2 regions of the Mycoplana ramosa genome follow, and region 2 is predicted to be linked to the other one. Evidence: riboswitches for the same ligand, from Rfam matches in the RefSeq annotation. Region 2 holds a riboswitch; the other holds the start of a gene.
What was found. A riboswitch is a leader RNA that binds a small molecule or an ion and turns the genes downstream of it on or off. The one in region 2 is predicted to bind thiamine pyrophosphate.

Region 1: linked by a shared signal. The riboswitch ahead of thiB (thiamine ABC transporter substrate binding subunit) and the one ahead of JNC62_RS20420 (ABC transporter permease) in region 2 are both predicted to bind thiamine pyrophosphate.

What each region holds. Positions count from the first base shown of each region.
Region 1 covers NZ_JBHEEW010000003.1:230,404-236,645, forward strand. Annotated here, with positions in the region: gene JNC62_RS05480 (M48 family metalloprotease) at 1-393, opposite strand, end outside; gene thiQ (thiamine ABC transporter ATP-binding protein) at 679-1,419, opposite strand; gene thiP (thiamine/thiamine pyrophosphate ABC transporter permease) at 1,412-3,022, opposite strand; gene thiB (thiamine ABC transporter substrate binding subunit) at 3,120-4,124, opposite strand; TPP riboswitch at 4,162-4,276, opposite strand; gene JNC62_RS05500 (thiamine diphosphokinase) at 4,381-5,040, shown strand; gene JNC62_RS05505 (ABC-F family ATP-binding cassette domain-containing protein) at 5,043-6,242, shown strand, end outside.
Region 2 covers NZ_JBHEEW010000022.1:2,192-8,433, reverse strand. Annotated here, with positions in the region: gene thiD (bifunctional hydroxymethylpyrimidine kinase/phosphomethylpyrimidine kinase) at 1-754, opposite strand, end outside; gene thiE (thiamine phosphate synthase) at 751-1,413, opposite strand; gene JNC62_RS20430 (hydroxyethylthiazole kinase) at 1,400-2,137, opposite strand; gene JNC62_RS20425 (ABC transporter substrate-binding protein) at 2,143-3,093, opposite strand; gene JNC62_RS20420 (ABC transporter permease) at 3,090-3,872, opposite strand; TPP riboswitch at 4,020-4,122, opposite strand; partial or broken gene JNC62_RS20415 (MFS transporter) at 4,183-4,458, opposite strand; partial or broken gene JNC62_RS20410 (autotransporter-associated beta strand repeat-containing protein) at 4,511-6,242, opposite strand, start outside.

The DNA of each region.
Region 1 (6,242 bases), on a different contig from region 2:
GACATAGAGATAACCGCCCGGCAACGCAAAGGCATTGATCGCCGGCGAATTGAGAATGGTGATCCGGTAGGACTGGCTCGGATTCTCCGAAACCGCCGTTAGCGCTCCTGCAATGCGGGCGACGAGACGCTCGGTCCTGGCGTCCTTGTACTCTCCGCCGTAGCTGGCAACGATCCGCGGGTGCTCGCGCGCGCCCATTGCCGCGCGCGGATCGTTCTTCTGGACCTCGTCGACAATCTGCGGGCTGGACGACGGCGCGACGGTCGGCTCATAGGCCTGGTCGAGCGCCTGGCACGATGCGACAAGGCCCGCGACCGCGAGGGCAAGCACGATGCGCGCAACGGCGGCTCCGCGTCCCCTGCCCAATCCCGGATGCCGACCTTTGCCCAGCATTCGCCCCATGCCCCTTCGCAACCTAACGACCTGTTCGGAAATCACCCCGGGCGTCGCCATTCGGGACCGTATCCGATTCGAAGACGAAGAACTCTCGCTTGTTCGGATTGTTGTCACGGTGTTCCGAAGTATCGTGCCGATACCCGCCGGTCCCGTAAGGACCCTTCGCCGAGAGATAGATGCACCGCCCCTTGCCGACAACTCCCGATTCCAGAATCGGTTCTCAATGTGGCTCCGGTGACACAGCCTAGCGTCCAAAGTATGGCAAGCCTCCGGCCGAGAGCTTTATCCATCAAAGCCCAGGAAGCCGGCCAGCGCCGGCAACTGCCGTTCCGCAAGAAAAGCCTCCAGCGGCGCCATCAGTACGATTGCTCCGTTGTCGATGAACATGGCCCGATCGGCGAGACGCGGCAAATCTTCGACCTGATGGGTGATGAACAGCAACGTGCTTTGCGTCTCGATGCGAAGTTCCGACAGCAGCGCTGCCATCTCGGCGCGCATGGCCGGGTCCAGTGCTGCGAAGGGTTCGTCGAGGAGCAGGATCGGACGGTTTCTCACCAGCGCTCGCGCTAGGGCGACCCTCTGCCGCTCTCCGCCCGAAAGCTGCGCCGGCATGCGGTGCCCGTAGCCGGCCAGCCCCACGCGTGTGAGGGCGATCTCGACCCGCTCCCGTTCGGCCGGGCGCAGGCGAAGCGACGGGTCGATCCCGAGGCCGACGTTCTGCGCCACCGTCAGGTGGACGAAGAGATTGTTCTCCTGGAACACCACGGAAACCGGCCGCGCTGCCGGCTCCCGTCCAGCCATGTCCTTTCCAAAGATCTCGACGGTGCCGGAGCGGATCGGCTGGAAGCCGGCGATGACATTGAACAGCGTCGATTTGCCGGCGCCGGATGGACCGGTGACGGCGACGCTTGCTCCCGTGGGGATGGCGCAATCGAAGACAAGGCGCTTTTGCTCGAACTGTACGGTGGCAGATGCGAGCCGGATCGCGGTAGCCTCTGCGCCGTGATGGGAGGGATCACGCATTCTCTTCCCTTTGATTCTTGTCCGCTGCGGTGGAGGGCAGCGTCAGCAGCAGGCAGAGCACGCCCAGAAGCAGGGCGATGCCAGCCGCATCCTCCGTACGATAGCTTCCCATTCGGCTGAACAGCAGCCAGGGCAAGGTGACAAAGCCGTCGGCGCCGAAGATCGCGACAGCGCTCAGATCGCCGAGCGACAGAGCCATGGCAAAGGCAAAGGCGGTCATCAGCGGCCGCTTCAGCGCCGGCAGATCGACCCATCGGATCCGATGCCAGCCCGTGACGCCGAGACTGACCGAAAGCCGTCCGGTTCGCGCCAGATGCGTCCGGTATGCCGGTCCCAGCACGCGGACCACGAAGGGCAAGGCCATCAGGGCGTTGACGACGACAACGACACAGGGGGCAAAGCGCCCGGTCGCGCCGAAGTGGCGCAGCATCAGAAACCAGCCGGTGGCAACCACGACGGGCGGAACGAGCAGGATGAGCGAACTCGTCGCTTGCAACCCGACGCCCAGATAGCGCGTGCCTCTTGCCCCTGGTCCGACAAGTTGCGGCGTCGCGACGGTGGGCAGCGCGATTGCGAGCGACAGTGCGGCCGAGGCAACCGATATGGCCAGGCTGGTGAGCAGCGCCCGGTGCAGAGCCGGATCGGTTGCCAGGCGGGCGAGATCGGCGGAAAGACCCGAGTAGACCACCGCCAGGAGCGGTGTGATCGTGAACAGGGCAAAGACGGCAATCACAATGCCGTCGGCAATTCTCCTCCGTTTGCTGTCGAACCGCCGGACGGCGCGGCCCGTCGTCGGCGCGTCCTCGGTCGGTGTTCCGAGCATTCGCATCAGCGCCAGCAGCGCCCCGGTGATGGTGATCTGCAGGGCGGACAGCATGACGGCGCGCGGTGGGTCGAAATCGAAGCGCAGGGCCTGGTAGATCGCCACTTCGATCGTCGTTGCGGCCGGCCCGCCGCCGAGCGTGAGGACGATCGTGAAGCTGGTCGCGCAGAGCATCAGGATGAGACCGGCGATCCCCGGCAGGAGCCCGCGGATCACCGGCCATTCGATCAGGCGGAAAGCGGCGGCCGGCCGCATGCCGAGATTGGCGGAGGTCAGCCAGTATTCCGCGGGAATGCGCTCGAGCCCGGCCAGCAGCAGGCGCGTCGCAAGCGGCAGGTTGAAGAAGACATGCGCGACGAGGATGCCGGCCAGGCCATAGATGCTCACGGGATTGTCGAGCCCGAGCAGTCTCAGCGTGTCGTTGACGACACCCTTTCGGCCCCAGACCTCGATGATGCCGAGAACGGCCACCAGTGCCGGCAAGCCGAGCGGGAGGGCGGAAAGCCGGACGATCCAGATCCGAGCTGCAAAGGTCCGTTGCCGCGCCAGTGCGCTCGCCACCGGAATGGCAAGGCCCACCGACAGCGCGGTTGACAGGCCGGCCTGGAGCAGCGTGAACCGGGCGATGCGGACGAGGTAGCTGTCGAACAGCGTGCCGGACGTGCCGCCTTCGGCGCTGAGCAGCAGCACGGCGGTCGAAACGCCGGCAAACAACAGGATGAAGCCGAGGACGGCGCCCCCGGCCCAGGTAATCGCTGCTCTTTCGCTGCTGGTGTACATGCCGTGCTCCCAGGCAACAGGCTCGCCGTTCATGCCGGGAAGACGCGACGGTGCCACATCACCCGCGCCGGCGGGTTTGCCGGCAGAGGTCAGACCCTCACTTGGCGCTCATCGCCGCCAGCCATTCGTCGATCCAGGCCTTGCGGTTCGCCGCAACCTCGTCGGCAGGAAAGAGGAAGGTGTGCTCGGGCTTCACCAGCTTGCCGAAGGCGTCCGGAAGCGGCGCGCGGGTCGCGCCAACCGGCATCATCCAGTTGGTTTCGGGAATGATCGACTGGAAATCCGGGCCGGTCATGAAGCTGAGGAATTTGCGGGCGAGTTCGGGATCGTGGGCGGCCTTCGTCATCCCTGCGACCTCGATCTGCACATAGTGGCCCTCGGCAAAGGGGGCCGCCTGGTAGCGCTCGGAGTTCTCCGCCACCATGTGGTAGGCCGGCGAGGTGGTGTAGGACAGGACCATTGGCGCTTCGCCCTTGGTAAAGAGCCCATAGGCCTCGGACCAGCCGGGAGTGACGGTCAGGACGCGATCCTTCAACTTTGTCCAGGCCTCGCCCGCCTTGTCGCCATAGACGGCCTTGACCCAGAGCAGCAGGCCGAGGCCGGGCGTCGACGTGCGGGGATCCTCGATCACGATCTTTTCCTTCGGATCGCCCTCGATCAGTTCCTTCAGGCTTTTCGGCGGATTCTGCAGGGCCTCGGTATCATAGACAACGGCAAAGTGGCCGTAGTCGTAAGGCAGAAAAGTGTCGTCTTCGAAATTGCCCGGTACGGTCAGGCCTACGGGAGAAAGCTGGTGGGGCGCAAACAGCCCCGTCGCCTTGGCTTCTGCCACGAGGTTCGTGTCGAGGCCGAGAATGAGATCCGCCTTGGTGCCCTCGCCCTCCAGCTTCAACCGGGTCAGCAGTTCGACGCCGTCGGCGACGCCGACCCATTCCACCTTGCAGTCGCAGGTCTTTTCAAACTCGGCCGCGACCTTGGCGCCGGGTCCCCATTCGGTGATGAAGCTCTCGTAGGTGTAGATAGTCAGCGTCTTGTCCGCCGCGAGCGCGGGAGAAGCGAAAGCTGCAAGAAGCAGGAAAGATGGAAGAAGTCCTATGCGCATCGGCGCCTCCTTTAGTTCCAATGACGGGAATAGGGCGCTGAATGTGCCGTCTAATCCCTCCGCCGGTACAAACCGGATCAGGTTCCGCGGGTTGGCAAACGCCTCTCAGCCTCCGGTCATCTCGTAACCATGCGGCACCCCGTTAGAGCAGAAAGAGCATTAGTCCGGCGGGGCCGCTTATGCAAGCGGCTGAGCGCCGCCGTACTCGTGCAAAGACGTTTCCATTCCCGCTGAACATGCGCTAGACGGTGTGCCCATGACGAACGCCGCCGATCAACTCTTTGTCCTCCTTCTCGGAGGAACCCTTGAACCGACCCCCCGCTTCAAGGCGGCCATTCACGGTGCCCGTTTCATCGCCGCCGACGGGGGCATGCGCCATGCGACGATGCTGGGCATCACGCCCGAGACCTGGGTCGGCGATTTCGATTCCGCCTCGCCGGATGACCTTGAGGCCTGGAGCCATGTCCCGCGCGAGCCCTATCCGACCGCCAAGAATGCGACCGACGGCGAGATCGCCGTTTCGGCCGCGCTTGAACGCGGGGCGCAAAGAATGATCCTTGCCGGGGCGCTTGGCGGCGAACGCAGCGATCACGCCCTCATGCACCTGCTTCACGCGGCGGCATTGAGAGCGGAAGGCCGCGACATCATGCTGACCTCCGGATCGGAGGAAGCCTGGCCGCTGCGTCCGGGCCGCACGACGATCGAGCTGCCGGAAAACAGCCTCTTTTCGATTCTCGGCCTGACCGCGCTGTCGGGCCTTTCGATCGAGAACGTGCGCTACCCCCTGAATGTGTTCGACCTGCCCTTCGGCTCGTCGCGCACGGTTTCCAACGTGGCACTCGGCCCCGTCACCCTCACCCTTGATGCCGGGCTGGCCGTGCTGCTCGCCCGGCCCTACGATCTTTCAGGAGCCTGAGTTTGGCACCGCCTATTCTGAAACTTGACGACATGTTCCTGAGCTTCGGCGGAACGCCGCTTCTCGCCGGCGCGAACCTGCAGGTGGAGCCGGGCGACCGCATTTGCCTTGTCGGCCGCAATGGCTCGGGCAAGTCGACGCTTCTGAAAATCGCCGCCGGGATCGTCGAGCCGCAGTCCGGCGAGGTCTTCCGCCATCCATCCGCGACGATCCGCTACCTCGAACAGGCCCCGGATTTCCAAGGGTTCGCGACGGTTGCGGCCTATGCCGAGGCCGGGCTCGGCCCTGGCGACGATCCCTATCGCGTCACCTATCTGTTGTCGCACCTGGGTCTGACCGGGGAGGAGGACCCGAAGACGCTTTCGGGCGGAGAGGCACGCCGGGCGGCGCTGGCGCGTGTGCTTGCACCGGAACCGGACATCCTGCTTCTCGACGAGCCGACCAACCATCTCGACCTGCCGACGATCGAATGGCTGGAGGACGAACTGACAAAAAGCCGGTCGGCGCTGGTCGTCATTTCGCACGACCGCCGCTTCCTCGAAAAGGTCTCCAATGCCACGGTCTGGCTCGACCGCGGCACGTCACGCCGCCTCGATCGCGGCTTCGGCCATTTCGAGGCCTGGCGCGACCAGGTCCTGGAAGCCGAGGAGATGGAGCAGCACAAGCTCGGCAAGGCGATCGAGCGCGAGGAGCACTGGTTGCGCTACGGCGTGACGGCACGGCGCAAGCGCAACATGCGCCGGCTCGGCGAGTTGCAGGACATGCGTGCCCGCCATCGCGGCCACAAGGGGCCGCAGGGCACGGTCCAGGCGACGGCGTCCGATGCACAGGAATCCGGGAGGCTGGTGATCGAGGCCGACAAGGTCACCAAAAGCTACGGCGAGCGCGTGATCGTTGCGCCGTTTTCCATCCGCGTCCACCGTGGCGATTGCATCGGCCTCGTCGGGCCGAACGGCGCCGGCAAGACGACGCTGCTGAAAATCCTGACCGGTCAGATCGCGCCCGATAGCGGCACCGTCCGGCTCGGCACGAACCTTGAGATCGCCACGCTCGACCAGCGCCGGGAGGAACTGAACCCGGACGACACGCTGGCGCATTATCTCACCGATGGCCGTGGCGAGACCCTGATCGTCAACGGCGAGCAGCGCCACGTGACCGGCTACATGAAGGAATTCCTGTTCCAGCCGGAGCAGGCCCGCACC
Region 2 (6,242 bases):
GCCCGACCTGCAGATTTCGGCCAACCGACAGGGCCGCGTGCAGATAGTGCTTTGCGCGTTCCACCGCTTCTTTCAGTGCATATCGCTGGGCGAGATGGGCGGTAATCGCCGCCGCCAGCGTGCAGCCGGTGCCGTGGTCGTTCTCGGTCTCGAGGCGCGCGGCGGACAGTTCCAGCACATCGTCGCCGTCGAAGAACAGATCGGTGCTGTCCACCGTGCGGCCATGCCCGCCCTTGACGAGAACGGCGCCGGCGCCGGCCCGGAGGATCGCCTCGGCCTGGCGCAGCATCGCTGCCCGATCCGTGGCGATCGGCAGGCCCGTGAGAAGAGCCGCCTCCGGCAGATTGGGCGTCACGATCCGGGCGAGCGGAACGAGTTCGCAAATCAATGCCTCGACCGCTTCCTCCCGCAGCAGCCGGTCGCCGGACGTTGCAACCATCACCGGATCCAGCACCGGCTTCTGGCCGAACCGCCGCAGGCCGTCGGCAATGGCGGCTATCGTCTCGGTGCGCGAGACCATGCCGATCTTCACCGCGTCGACCTTCAGGTCGGAGAAGACCGCCTCCATCTGCGCGGCAATCATCGGCGTGGAGATGTCCTCAACGGCGGTCACCCCCTTCGTGTTCTGCGCGGTGATCGCGGTGATCACGCTGGCGCCGTAGACGCCGAGCGCCGAAAACGTCTTGATGTCCGCCTGGATGCCGGCGCCGCCGCCGCTGTCTGATCCGGCAATGGTGAGTGCGATCGCCGTCATGCCGGCCTCCTTCCCAGCGCCGCGTCGACCGCTTGCCGCAAGGCGCGGGTCGCCGCCACCACGTCCGGAGCCCGGAAAGCGGCGGATATCACCGCAACCCCATCGGCCCCGGCCGCGATCACTGCGGAAATGCGGGCGAGATCGATGCCCGCGATCGCGCCAACCGGCAATGCCGGGTTCAGGGCGCGTAGCTGCGCGCGCAGGCCCGAAAACCCTTCGAGCCCCACCGGCGGATCGGGGTTCACCTTCGAAAGCGTCTCGAACACGCCACCGATACAGGCATAGTCGACCGGCGCCCGGCCGGCCCGTTCAGCGTCGGCGGCGTTCTTCACCGTCAGGCCGATGATCGCGCCCGGTCCGAGCAGCCGGCGTGCGGTCACGGCATCCATGTCGTCGGCGCCGAGATGCACGCCGTCGGCACCGGCGGCAAGCGCGACATCCACCCGGTCGTTGACGACCAACGGCACGCCGGTGCCGGCAAGCGCCGCGCGGATCGCCTGCGCCGTCTCGATCATCGCACGCGTGCACGCCGTCTTATCGCGGTACTGGATCAGCGTCGCGCCATTGCTCGCGGCAAGGCCCGCAAGCTGCGGAAGCGGGCCGACAGCGGCGAGCCCCGCATCGACCAGTGCGTTCAAACGATAGTCAACCTTGGTCATGTTCGATCCTTGCATGCGATACGAGCTCGGCCTCGCCGAGCGCGGAGAGGGCGTCGAGAAGCGCAACACCGAACGTGCCCGGCCCCGCGGCATTCCTGGCTGCACACTCCGCGGCAACGCCGGTCACGGCGAGCGCACCGGCGGCAGCGTTGAGCGGGTCCTTTTCCACCGCCATGAAGGCGGCGATGACGCCGCCCGAGAGGCAGCCCGTGCCCGTCACCGCGGCCATCCAGCGGTGGCCGTTGGCAATGCGCACCGTCGCGCGCCCGTCCGCCAGGTGATCGACGGGGCCGGTCTGGATCCGCAGGCATGCGCCGGTCTCGCCGATCAGCTCCATTTCCGCCCGGTTGCCGCGCACGATCGTCGGCCCGAGCGCGATCAGATCGCGGGCGAACGCAAGGCGCGAGGGCGAGTAGTCACAATGGACCGGGTCGAGGATCCAGGGCTTCCCGCCGGCATTGGCCACCTCGACGGCGCGCAGGATCACCGCCCGGTGCTCGGCATCCAGCGTGCCGAGGTTGACCGTCAGCGCATCCGCTTTCGCCACGAAATCGGCGATCTCCTCGCGAGAGGAGGTCATGGAGGGAATGCCGCCGACGACGGTGATGCCGTCGGCGGTGAACTTCTGCACCACCGTGTTCATCAGGCAGTGGACACGCGGGCGCCGCTCCCTGACACATGCGAGCAAGCGGGCCGCCATTTGCGGGGATGGAAGGTTGCGCATGCCGATCACCGCAGTTCGATCGCAACGGCCTCGACCGAGGGCGCTTCCCCGATCAGGCCGCTCTCCTTCATGAAGGCGCCGAACCGCGCGTAGCGTCCGCGATCGAGTGCGGCCGGCCGTTTGGCGAAGCGCGGCAGCGTGTCGGCGAAGGCTTGGCGGTTCAACGTGTCGTCGAGATCGGGATGGGTCCTGATGAACAGCTGCCAGGCCTCCTGCGGATGATTGGTGATGTACACGGCTGCCTGTTCGACGGCGGCGAGGAAGCGCGGCAGGCGATCATCCGTCGCCAGATCGCGGTGCGCCACGAAGATCAGCTCATCATAGACGGGGACGCCATGCTCTTCGGGAAAGAAGGCGCGGCCTTCGTGGCCGGCCAACCGCATCTGCGTCAGCTCGAAATTGCGAAAGCCGCCGAGCGTCGCATCCACCTTGCCGCCGATCAGCGAGGGCGACAGCGAGAAGTTGACGTTGATGAGTTCGACGTCGTCCTTGCGCAAGCCGTCGGCTTCGAGCATGCGCTTCAGCATCGCGTCCTCGAAGCCCGAGACCGAAAAACCGACTTTCTTTCCCTTCAAATCCTTCAGGCGCCTGATCGGACCGTCGGCGAGAACCGTGATCGTGTTCAGCGGGGTTTCCACCAGGGTGCCGAAGCGCACCAGCGGCAGGCCGGCCGCATGGTCGAGATAGAGATTGGGCTGGTAGTGCACGCCGATATCGGCCTGCTTTGCCGAAACGAGCCGCGGCACCGCGGACGCATCCGCCGGAGGGATCAGCTCGACATCCAGCCCGACCGCGTCGAAAAGCCCGCGCTCGCTGGCGATCACCATCGGCGCATGATCCGGATTAACGAACCATTCGAGCAGCACGGTGAGCTTGTCGGCGGCCTGCGAAGGGGCAGTGGCCGCAAGAAACCCGGAAAGGGCGACGAGCGCGAAGGACAGGGAACGAATCTTCATCGAGGGTCTCTCCTGTGAAGGGAACGGAATGCGGGGGGATCGGTCTCGGCGGCCCAGGGGGCAAGCCCGGCGGTGAGGCGGTCGACGGCGATCCGCATAAGGATGGTCAGCGCCGCGAGCACGGCCATGGCGGCGAACACGGTATCGGTCTGCATGCGGGCATTGGCCTGGACCATGACGAAGCCGAGCCCGGCGGAGGCGCCCACCCATTCGCCGACGACGGCCGCGAGCGGCGCCAGCGGGGCTGCGACGCGAAGGCCCGAGACGAGGCCGGGCAGCGCCAGCGGCACGCGGATTCGGATCAGCGCCTGCCAGTGCGTCGCCTCGGTCAGCGAAACAGCGTCGAGGATGGCGCGATCGGTGCGCCGCAGTCCGTCGGCAAAAGCCGACGCGACGGGGAAGAAGATGATGATCGTCGTCATCGCCACCTTCGACGCCATGCCGAAGCCGAGCCACAGCACCAGGATCGGCGCCAGCACGAAGACGGGCAACGCCTGCAGGATCAGGACGATTGGCCAGACGAGTTGGCCGAACCGCGGCAGCGCCGCCAGGCCGAAGGCGGTGGCGATGCCCAGGGCAGTGCCGGACAGCAGCCCGGCCAGAATTTCGGTGAGTGTCACCAGGCCGTGCTCGAGGAAGAAGCCCGGACGGTGCACGAGTGCGGCAGCCACGGCCGCGGGCGACGGCATCAGGAAGGAAGGGGGCTCGCCAAGCCAGATGGCAACCTGCCACAGGGCGACAAGGGCCGACAGCGCCAGCCCCGCATGGTGAGTTCGCATCTCGCGTCAGCGGGTGCCGGGTGACCGGTCCGCCGGCGACGGCCGGAGCCTGTTAGAAGTCGTGGGGTAAGAATGCAGCATCGATCGATCTCCCGACGTGTCATCACGGAGACCCAGGTGAAGCGGAGAATAGAAAGAGACGCCGGATTGCCGGCGATTTTCCGTTCCTACGCCGGCATGACCCGGATCAGGTTCAAGGGTCCGGCTCACCGCCATCTCAGCATCGTACGATGCCCCCCTCGGAATGAGGGGAACCTAACCAAGTCTGTTGCGAATGTCAACGGCCGCTGTGGATATGTCGGCCTGCGGCCTATCGGTTTGCCGTTCGTGCGGCCGGGTCGTGCGCCGGATAGGGCGCCGGCAGCAGCAGGACGAGGCCGACGCCGAGGAAGACGACGAGCGCGCTCATGCCGAGTGCCGCCGAGCCGGTCGCGCTGGTGATCAGGCCGACGCAGAGCGGGGCGGCGAAGGACGTGGCCCGCCCGGTCAGCGCATACAGTCCGAAGTACCGTCCGGCCTCGTCCGGCGCCACGCCGCGCGCCAGGTAGGAGCGGACGGACGCCTGCACCGGGCCGAAGGCGATGCCGGGGGAGATGACGCAGCGCGCCACCTCTCGCCGGCTTGGGCCCATACCGGGTTTAGAAGCGCCAGCTGAAGTTGCCCTTCACCGCATGCTCCTGCGCCCGCTCGCCGACCTGCCCCCCATAAGACACGCCCAGCGTCATGTCCTCGCCTATCTGCCAGTCGAGCCCGGCCTCGGCCACTAGGGCGTCACGGTCGATGGGAATGCCTTCGACTGTGAACGCCGACGCCCCACCGGAGAAGGCGAGCAGGGCCGATGGATCTACGTCGCCGATGGCATGGCGCCATCCGACCGTGCCATGCATGGTCAGCGGGAGGTCGAGCCCCAGCTTGCTCTCGGCGCGCAGACCGAGCATGGTGGTGCCGAGCTCATAGGTTCGGGCATAGCCAACCAGCGCGGCCGGGCCGCCCTCCTCGCGGAACCCATCCATATCCAGCCGCATCGCCGAGGCGCCGAGGAACGGCTCCAGCTTCATCCGGCCAAGATCGAACGCGTATCCAACCTCGCCGAAGGCCATCAGCGTCGATCCATCATAGGACGAACCCACCCGGTCGCCGAAGCCTGGGAATGCAACCGTACGGTTCACGTCCACGTCGTGATGGGCATAGAGCGCCCCGAGCCGGACGTTGATCGCATCCCATTTCACGTCCCCGTAGATCGAACCGAAGACGGTCTCGTCCGTGCCCGACGACAGCCGTTCGTCGATGTCGAAGGACGTGCTCATGAAGCCGCCCGTGAGGCCGATGCGGTAGGTCTCGCTCACCTTGGCCTCGGCGCCGATGAGGAAGCCGCCGGTGGAAGTGTCCATGGAGGCGGCATTGCCGTCGCCGCTGACTTTGCCCGACGAGCCGAAGCCCGTGCTCCAAAGGTCGAAGGTCGGCGGCACCCCGTCGCCGGCCTGGGCTAGCGCACCGTTGCGCAGGCGGCTCAGGATCGCGCCCTGCACCCGCTGCATGTCCGCATAGGCCGAGGTAACCGCAGAGGCGTGCGCTTCGGCGGAGAGCGCATCGAAAGCCTGACGGGCGCCATTCGCGCTGGTCCCGACCACCGTGTCGAACAGGACGTTGCCCTCGCCAAGTGCCTCCACAGCATCGGCGGTACGGTATTGATTGCCGCTGACCGCGACAGTGTGGAAGGCGAGCGGCGCGGGCGGCTCGGGTGTCGGCGGCTCGGGCGTCGGCGGCTCCGGATCGGTCTTTCGAACCAGGGTCAGGGTGACGGCGTTGACGTCGTAGCCGAGGGTGGGGGTGAGGAAGGCAAGGTCGGAGGTGACGCCACCGAAGGTGCCGGTTCGTCCGCCGGCGGCGGTGAGAATGGTATAGGTAGTGGACGGCTTGTAGGAGCTGGTCTCGGCCAGAACCTGCACGGTGCCGCCGTTGAGGGTGGCGGTGCCGGTCGCGGCGATTCGGTCCGACTGACCGGCGGCATTGACCTCGACCTGATAGAGCGAGCCCGGCCCGAAGGTGACGTTGCCGGCCACATTGAGCGTGCCGATGGAATTGCCGGGCGCGACGATGCCGCCGCTCTGCGTCACGATCCCGCCGACCGTCCCATTGCCGCCGAGAGTGCCGCCGGATTGGACAGTCACATGCGAGTTCTCGAGCGAGCCGTTCACTGCAAGGCGGCCCTCCTGCACAAAGGTCGCCCCACCGAACGTGCTGTTCCCGGTCAGGTTCAAGCTGTTGGAACCGATCTTGGTGAACGCCCCGCTGCCGGTGAGCGGCGCAGACATGGTCTGGGCATTGCCGTTGGTATCGACGGTGAAGCCGCCTGCATCGACGGCAATC